DNA from 4 places in the Sinanaerobacter sp. ZZT-01 genome. Region 3 is predicted to be linked to each of the others. Evidence: riboswitches for the same ligand, from Rfam matches in the RefSeq annotation. Region 3 holds a riboswitch; each other region holds the start of a gene.
The links. Region 3 has a riboswitch for cobalamin ahead of U5921_RS06075 (energy-coupling factor ABC transporter permease). Riboswitches for the same ligand answer to the same signal wherever they lie in the genome.
Positions count from the first base shown of each region.

Region 1: another riboswitch for cobalamin. It lies ahead of U5921_RS10625 (hypothetical protein); the one in region 3 lies ahead of U5921_RS06075 (energy-coupling factor ABC transporter permease).
Region 2: another riboswitch for cobalamin. It lies ahead of U5921_RS09965 (DUF2162 domain-containing protein); the one in region 3 lies ahead of U5921_RS06075 (energy-coupling factor ABC transporter permease).
Region 4: another riboswitch for cobalamin. It lies ahead of U5921_RS13240 (nitrogenase iron protein NifH); the one in region 3 lies ahead of U5921_RS06075 (energy-coupling factor ABC transporter permease).

Region 1 is NZ_CP141728.1:2,214,128-2,216,331, forward strand. It holds cobalamin riboswitch at 343-556, shown strand; gene U5921_RS10625 (hypothetical protein) at 770-2,204, shown strand, end outside.
Region 2 is NZ_CP141728.1:2,070,891-2,073,094, forward strand. It holds gene U5921_RS09960 (oleate hydratase) at 1-487, opposite strand, end outside; cobalamin riboswitch at 681-860, shown strand; gene U5921_RS09965 (DUF2162 domain-containing protein) at 1,023-1,721, shown strand; gene U5921_RS09970 (MotA/TolQ/ExbB proton channel family protein) at 1,718-2,204, shown strand, end outside.
Region 3 is NZ_CP141728.1:1,243,133-1,245,336, forward strand. It holds gene cbiQ (cobalt ECF transporter T component CbiQ) at 1-103, opposite strand, end outside; gene U5921_RS06070 (energy-coupling factor ABC transporter substrate-binding protein) at 134-433, opposite strand; gene U5921_RS06075 (energy-coupling factor ABC transporter permease) at 436-1,185, opposite strand; cobalamin riboswitch at 1,326-1,513, opposite strand; gene U5921_RS06080 (DMT family transporter) at 1,582-2,204, opposite strand, start outside.
Region 4 is NZ_CP141728.1:2,726,837-2,729,040, reverse strand. It holds gene U5921_RS13245 (nitrogenase component 1) at 1-638, opposite strand, end outside; gene U5921_RS13240 (nitrogenase iron protein NifH) at 649-1,395, opposite strand; cobalamin riboswitch at 1,561-1,748, opposite strand; gene U5921_RS13235 (GNAT family N-acetyltransferase) at 1,860-2,204, opposite strand, start outside.

The sequences.
Region 1 (2,204 bases), 970 kb from region 3:
ATACCTTAGAGATAGGAAGAAATAAGTAAAAAGAAGCTGACTGCTGAGGAAGAACAGAGCAGTTAGTTTCTTTTTCTTTAAATTCACATAACAGGACATTATCTATCTTACAAATTAGGAAATATTTAGCATGATTTTCACTTGCAAAATATAATGAAAGCTGATAACATAAACTCAAATCAGATGAAATTAGAAAAAATAATACAATTCATGTTCTGCCGGTTTAATCCGGTAGTAATTTTGCTCTTGAAAAATAGAAAAATAGATGGTAGTATAAATCTATAAAATTGTAAATATTAAGAAAGAAACAATATTTTCGACAATGTTTGACAAGTATAAAACGAATTGAATACATATTCATGTTCTACCGGGTAAAGCCGGAAGCTAAGAGGGAAGTCGGTGAAAATCCGGCACGGACCCGCCGCTGTAAGCGCGGAGTTTCTGAATCATATTTGCGGAATGCAGACTGCCACTGAGGGGTGATAAGCCCTTTGGGAAGGAGATTGGAAACGAAGATGCGCAAGTCAGAAGACCTGCATGGATAGAAGGCAGTGATAGTCACGAGGTAAATGACTTGCAGGATTTTTTTGAAGGAAAAAAAGAGCACATGATATAAATAGGAGCAGTGAAAACGGACTGCGGCATTTTGCCGCAGTCTTTTTTGTTGAAATAAAAGAGGAAGGGGGTGAGCATGATTGAAAAAATACGGTAATCTCGCCGTATGGAGCATAACTCAATTATTTAAGAAAAAGAAGGAGGAAAGAAGCGAATGATGAAATTCAAATTAAGAAAGCCAATAGCTGCATTGGTAACAGCAGCTATGGTAGCAAGTATGGGAATCCCTGCCTTTGCGGCTGATTGGCCCACGTATCAAGGCAATGATATTCACAACGGAATCTTGACGGATGGAGCGCCAACGACAACAAGTCCGAGCGTTACACAGATTGTTTTGCCGCATAACGGCTCCGGCTGGGACGGCGTCGATTCCGCCGCTGTCATGGAAACGACAGGTGATGGTGATACCTATGCGTATGTGCTGTATGACGGGTACACCGTAAAAGAGGATGGAAGTGGTGGCGGGCGGCTTGCAAAGATCGACTGCACCGCATCGACACCGCACGTCGTATGGGATGCGCAGATCACGCAGAGCTCAGGCTTTCAGCTGTCCAGCCCATATCTGGATGTGGAAGACAGAAGCATCTATGTAGGCGCTTCCGGCTACAACCAGAAAGCAACAAACGATAATTTGGCTTTAGAAGCAGGAGTAACAAAGGATTGGACCGTATCTGGGTCCGGAATCACAATGGAAGCGAATAAGGTGATTGTATCCGGGGATGAGACGGTTACAATGACACAGGCAAATATTGATTTAGAGAACGGCAAGAAGCACCGTTCGGCTACCGGCGTGAAGATCAACGGAAGTGGTGTGGGTATGACCGTTACGGCAAAGCTGAACGGAACTGTAGTGGGAGAAAAGACTTTCACGTCTGCAGATCTGATCGACGGTCACTATTACTTAAATAAAAACTTTGATGACCAATCTTCAGCGGCAGAAGCAGCAGTGCTTACCGGAGCGAATACGCTTGAATTCACTTATGAGATAAGCGGAAATACAGGAAACACAGTGGAAATCGAATACTGTAGCTTATATGAGCAAAAAACTTCCATTACAAAGGTAGTAGATATCGACGCTACACCAACTACAGATTGGTCACTGGCTGTGCCAAATAACGCACAGATCAATACGCCAATTGTAAAAGACGGAGATTACATTTACTTCGGAACCTGGTCGGGTCACGCAGGCACGTATTATCAATATGATATGGGTGTAGAAGAGTTACTGGAATACAACCCGGGTAACGGCGGATTTTACTGGGCCGGTGCGGTGGTAGACGAGGATTACGTATACTTCGGCGGAGATAACGGCTATCTGTATGCCCGTCCGGTTGGCGACGATTTTGAAGATGTATCACAGGGAAGTGTAATCAATCTAGCAACGGCAGGCGGTGTGAGCCCGGGCAATGTGCGCAGCACGATTTCCCTCGTAGACGGGCACCTTTACTTCACGAGCCAGGGCGGTTACATTTGGAGTTTTACACCAAATAACGGTACGCCGACCTTGGATTGGAAGGCAGAGCTCGCAGCGACCTCCACGTCGACACCGACCGTAGTAGGAAATGATATTTATGTAGGCTATTACGCTG
Region 2 (2,204 bases), 830 kb from region 3:
TGTAAAGTTCGTCATCAGAAGTAAAGAACAGGTGCATGATTTCCATAGAACCCTTGTCCGAAAGGTCGAACTTTTTGTCTGTATGTGCATCTTCGCCGCAATGAACCGTTGCACGCATCAGAGAATAATTCGGGTCCTTTTTATTTAGCCAGTAGTATTCGTCTAAAACGCTGATTCCTTCTGTTTCAATCGAAGGAATGGAGCGGAACAAATCCCACATGCATTCGAAATGATTGTCCATCTCCCGTCCGCCACGCATAACGTAACCCAAATTTTCATAGAGATATCCGTCACATGCACCGCCTGGAATTGGATCTTTTTCTAGGATGTGCACCTGATCTCCTTTCATCTGTCCGTCACGGACAAGAAAACAAGCAGCTGCCAGTGCGGCAAGGCCGGAGCCTACAATGTAGGCTGATTTTTGGTCAACATTTTCTGGTTTTTGTGGGCGTGCAAACGCCTCATAATTACCGCTGGAATAATACATAATAAAGTTCACCTCCGTTTATTTTTAACTCTATTTTCATTTTAGCAAAATTAGCCAGTGAACGGAACAAAGAAATAAAGAAATCAGGGAATAAGTCCATTGTGAAAACTTTATTACAATGCAATGATAATGTGATAAGAATTTTGTTGACATAAGACCGAAATCAGATATAATGTAGTGGCAAGAATAGTTAAATAACGAATACCATCAAGGTGCCTCATGTGAGGAGAATAGGGAAGAGCGGTAAAAGCCGTCGCGGACCCACCACTGTAATTGATGACAAAGCCCACAAGCCACTGGATGTTTTATCCGGGAAGGGAGGGCGGCGGATGAATCATGAGCCAGGAGACCTGCCTTGATAGAGACAAGATAGAATAGGGAAATTCAGATTTTGTCATGTATACATATAGATTCCAAAAATGGGAGAATCTTTTAGTATTTTTTTACTAATGGGTTCTTTTTTTTATACCCATAGACACCTTTCTGGGGGTTTTCTATTCAATGATAAAAAAGAAAGGAGGTGAATTGTTTGTTTATGTCTGTATTCGGTCTTTTCATTGCTACGCTGATTCTAAGCTTAAAATCCGGTTTGATACTGGGAATGTCGCAAAGAAGTGCGAAGCAAATGGTACTTATTTCTCTTTCCTTTGCAATTTGCTTAGGAATTTTGGTTTTGCTCTTTGAGCCAATGCAAGGCATGATGGTTGATATATTAGATAAATATACCTTTGCAGGCTCTGTTCTAATGGCGCTTTTTTTAATTTATTTAGGAATAAATGGAGAGGAATGTAGTGCTTGTAGTGAAAGAAGCACTTATAAAAATAATATTATAGTTTTATTGCCCTGCCCGTTGTGTCTGATCGCATTGGCACTGACAGTGATTTTATTAGGCCCGCCTTTGAAATTGCCGCCCGCATGGCTGGGATGGGCGACCGCTGCTATCTTTTTTATCCTGCTGCTTCTCGTTTCTTTCGGGATAAGAAGGTTGATGAAAACAATATCCATTGATGCAGAATCCATCCTAAATACTTTTTTGCTGATTCTAGGTACCTTTACTTTATGCTGTGGCTTGTTTATTCCCAGTTTAGTTCAATCCATGGCGACACAATTTTCGCCGATTACCTTAGAATCGGGACGATGGACTTTAAGTGCAGTGGCAGGAATGGTTGCGTTACTCATAGCAGGTTATGTAAAACATACTTTTATTGAAAAAGAAGGAGAAAGAAACAAATGACAATTCCAGGTTCAGAGTATTTGACAAAGATAATTCATGCAGCATCACAGTGTTTATTAATCCCTGTGATTATAGGACTAATAATACTTTTGATTTATGGGTTAATGGAATTAGGGAGCTTTCTGGGGGAAAGAAGAACAAGAAAAAAGAGGAAATCCTTTCAATTACTAGAGACAGCAATTAATACAGAATCGGAATTCCCATGGCAGGGGAATCAGATAAAGCAAATCATAGAAAAGAGTTGCTTTAGTACAAGACAGACAAAGCTTGTAGGCGATTTATTAAAAGAATCCAAGCTTTCAAAAGAGGCAAAAGAACTCATCGCAAAAGACATTTTGGATCAGGAGGAAGCACAGCTTCGGCGCATTCTTAACAAAACAGATTTATTGGCGAAGGTTGGGCCAATATTGGGCTTAATGGGAACTCTAATTCCTTTGGGACCCGGATTGGCTGCGCTTGGTCAAGGTGATTTTGTTGGATTGT
Region 3 (2,204 bases):
CACCCACGCATATGAAAAGTGTTCCGACCGCAAAGGCAGATTTTAAAAATGGACTTTTATATCGTAGTTGGGACGAATACGCTAGTTTGTCGATAATCATCATTGTTTCTTTCCTCCCGGTCCAATCCAGACTTTATTTTTCATCTTTTTTCTTGTATTTTTTTCTAGCTACTAAATATCCAAACCCATAACCAAATACACTGGCACCCAGTCCTGCCTGTAAGCAGAACAAAAGGGATTCGGTTTCACCGCCCGGCGGTTCTAAAATAGGCTCTGCCCATGCGACATAGTTTGGATTAATCGCTGTGATTGCATCTTCTGCAGCACCATCTGCGCCACCGAATTCAGAATCGTGAATGAATAAAAGCGGAATTACCGCAATGACCACTACGAGAAGCAGCAGTACAATTACTATCTTAGCGTTCTTTGTCATCTTTACACCTCCATGTATCCAAGCTCAGTCAACTCAGGCTTAGCATAACTTTCTAATCCCAGCATTACTACAACGGCCACTAATCCCTCAATGAGTGCAAGCGGCACCTGTGTCATTGCAAAGATTCCTAAAAATTCAATTAAAGATGCGCGGAAGCCTCCCACCTCGGATGGATGTGCCATTGCGAGCTGAACAGCAGTCACACAATAAGTAAATAAATCGCCTAAGCAAGCCGCCAAAAATACACCAACTGATTTTGGGAGCTTTACGCTTCTACATAGTTTATAAATTGCATAGGATACGAATGGTCCTGCAATTGCCATGGAAAAAGTATTTGCACCTAAAGTTGTCAGGCCTCCATGCGCAAGTAAAATAGCCTGAAATAATAAAACAATAATTCCGATAATTGCCATAGCAGAAGGCCCGAATAAAATTGCGCCGAGTCCGGTTCCTGTCGGATGAGAACTGCTTCCGGTAACGGATGGAATTTTTAATGCGGATAGTACAAACGCATACGCACCTGCCATCACTAAAATCAGCATGGTCTTTCTATGTTTTGCAAGTGTTTTCTTGATTGAAAAAAAGCCTGCCACTAAAAATGGAATACAAACCGCTCCCCATATAATGCAATAGTTCAATGGCAAATATCCTTCCATAATGTGCATTGCATTGGATATCGTTGCCGTTCCAAACACAAAAGCAAGGATAACCCCTAATGAAAAAATCCGTCTTTCTGTTTTTGTTCTTGTCATAATTTTTCCCTCCAATAAAAAATCGCCACTCTAAAACAAATCAGAATAGCGTAATACTAGGAAACATCATGTATCTCATGTTCCCCTGAATTACACCCTCCTATCGTCCGTAAGAAAATGTAATTACTGATTTTTAATAAAATCAGAACCTATCATCAGGCAGGTCTTCTGGCTTTGGCTTCAGCATTGTATACCATCTTCCCATTTCCACAGTGATGCTGTTGTATACAACTCGACCATTACAGCGGCGTGACCGCGTGGGACTTTCACCCATCTTCCCTATTCTTTCGGCAGGAAAATACCGAACACCTAATAATATCTTAATTGTCATCTCATTATATCATGTGATTTTTTCGTTTTCAAGAAGTTGTCCTTTTTATTTTATATTATTTCAGGCTAGCATTCATGCGCATGCCGATGATGCATGTCAGGCTTATGTTTATGTGTATGCTCCATTGCCTCGTGCATATGATAATGGCTGTGAACAAGCTCACCATCCCCTTCATGAACGTGGTTATGGTGCCCATCGGTATGCGTATGCTTATGCGTATGTCCCATCGTTTGGTGCTTGTGTATATGTGTATGCTTTTCTACTGTCGTTAAATAGGTCCCTACTATCATAAGAAGAACTGCAACCCAAAAACGCTGTGGCAGATGTTCTGAGAAAAAGGCTATGGATAAAGCTACCCCAATAAAAGGCGCGACTGCATAATAGGCACTCGTCCTCGCCGCTCCTAAATATCTCTGCGCTGAAATGTAAAAGAAAATACTCAGGCCATAAGCTACAAAGCCTAACAGCATTGCCGCTATACAGTAATAGACGGATGAAAATCCAGTCAAATAAGGGATACCTTCTCTATTTTCGATAAAGAGAAAGAGCAGCAGAGCGCCAAACCCCGATCCAAAGCCTTTTATAATCACGATCTCGAGCGGGTTTTTTAATGAAAGCATGCGTGTACAGTTATTTTCCATCCCCCAGCAAAGGCAAGCTAGCAATACAAAAATACTTCCTAGTGAAA
Region 4 (2,204 bases), 1.5 Mb from region 3:
GGAAGAATTCTTTGTATTGCAATCCCATGCGTTTGGAGCAGCTTTACCAATTCCGTATCTCTCAGAGAGCCATCCACAGCGGAGTGAAAGTTTCTTCCAAGAAGATTTACCGTTTTCGGCTGTTTCGGCTGTGCTTCCATTAAGCTTCCCAATGATTCCAAAGTGCGGGAAACGGCGACTCCGAATTCATTGCATTTATGGTCATAATGTGCAATGCGTACAGGAAGGACTGGGATTCCTGATAGTTTTTCGCCAGCTTTTGCAATGGCTTCCAAATCGTCTCCTATGATTTCCGGAACGCAGGTGCTCGCCAAGAAGATGCAATGGATGTCAGACTCCGCTGCAATGTCGCAAATTGCTTTTATGATAGCGCCATTCTCTCCAAAGGTAATATCCTGCTCTTCCATCGCACAGCAGTAAAACCGATCCCAGCCCGGGTCTATTGCATGGTAAATGCTGCTGTTTTTCGCATACCATGTACATTCGGGAGTTCCTACAATCAGAACGGCTCCATCCTGTATCAAGGGAGCACAGACAGAAACGCCGAAGGTGGGGCAAAAAACGCCGCAGGAGATGGCACTGCAATCGCCAAAGATATCCTTGCTGCTCTGAATTTCTGATAATCGTTTCAGTCGCATCGCTTCACCTCTATTCTTCAAGAAGCTTGAATGCCAAGCTTCGATATGCTTCTGCCTGTCTGCTTTCCGGGAATGCTTCGACGACCGTTTTATGTACCGCTTCTGCCTTTTGCACAGTCTGATCCCGTTCCACCGTAAAAAGCACTGTCGTCTCCATTTCGTCTGCTGCTTTTCTCACGATTTCTTCCTCGCCTTCAATGCCTTTTTTGTTCAAGATCAGACCTCCCATTTCGGCATAGCCTCTCGCACCGTATGAGCGAACCGCACTGGCAATATTACCTGCTGCATATAAGGACATCATCTCACCTGAGGTCACAACACAGACACGATCTGCATAGCCGTTCCGAATCGGCATTGCAAACCCGCCGCAAACCACGTCTCCCAGTACGTCATACAAGATGATATCCGGTCTGTAGATTTCATATGCCCTCAATTCTTCCAGCTTTTCAAATGCTGCAATAATTCCCCTTCCTGCACAACCGGTTCCGGGCATCGGTCCTCCTGCTTCGACGCAGATTACTTGAAAGCTTCCCTCAAAGGTAATATCCTCCAGTTTTGTCTTTTCCCCCTTTTCTCTTATGACATCGAGCACTGTGGGAATCCGTTGTCCTCCTGTCAAATTAACGGTTGAATCAGATTTGGGGTCGCATCCAATCTGCATCACTCGAATTCCTTCTCTGGAGAGTGCTGCGGAAACATTTGCTACCGTCGTTGACTTGCCGATTCCCCCTTTTCCGTATATTGCTATTTTTTTCATTGTAAGACCTCCTGCCTTGATTTTTGGGAACAACAAAGGACTGCCGCTGTCACTCCTGACAACTGCAGTCCCGTATTCTTCTGCTGAAGCTGATTGCTATACCGCTTGTCCGCCGTTTAGCAGTCTGCTGTATATAAACTTTGCGCGTCCCGTAAACACGCAGGACTTGCAAAAACCCATTCAGGCAGGTATTCTGGCTCAAGCATCAGCATTTTTCCAACCTTCCCGAATGACCGGTGGTATCTTTGAAAAAACTCCTCTTATACAGCGGCGGTACCGCGCAGGATTTTAACCTGCTTCCCTATTATGCCGGCTGTTTGCTGCGTCCGGCCACCTGAATTATGTCTATTATTTTATTTGTAAACCTAGTATACAACATATAAAAAAGCCTGTCAACTTGTAATCTGTAATTCAATTTTATAAGCTCCATTATCATAAATAAAAGTAAAATAGTGTGGTATTTCTTATTTACTCCATACCATGAAATATTCAAGCTCTCCCGTATTTTCATCCACTTGTTCTTTTTCAATTACAAAGTTTTCTCTCTGATAAAAATGGACGGCTTTTACATTCTTTTTATAAACGTTTAAACTAAGGGAAGCATAAAGCTCTTTTGCTTTTTCAAGCAATTGTTTGCCGAGTCCCTTCGACTGCATTTCCCCCGATACAAATATTCCGGCTATGTACCCATTATCAATTCCCACAAAAGCCTTAATTTCGTTCTCAATTTCGCAAACATAGAGTTCTGCACACGGAAGCATGCCCTTAACCAATTCAAAATTATTTCTCCAATAATCCTCAGCAATAAA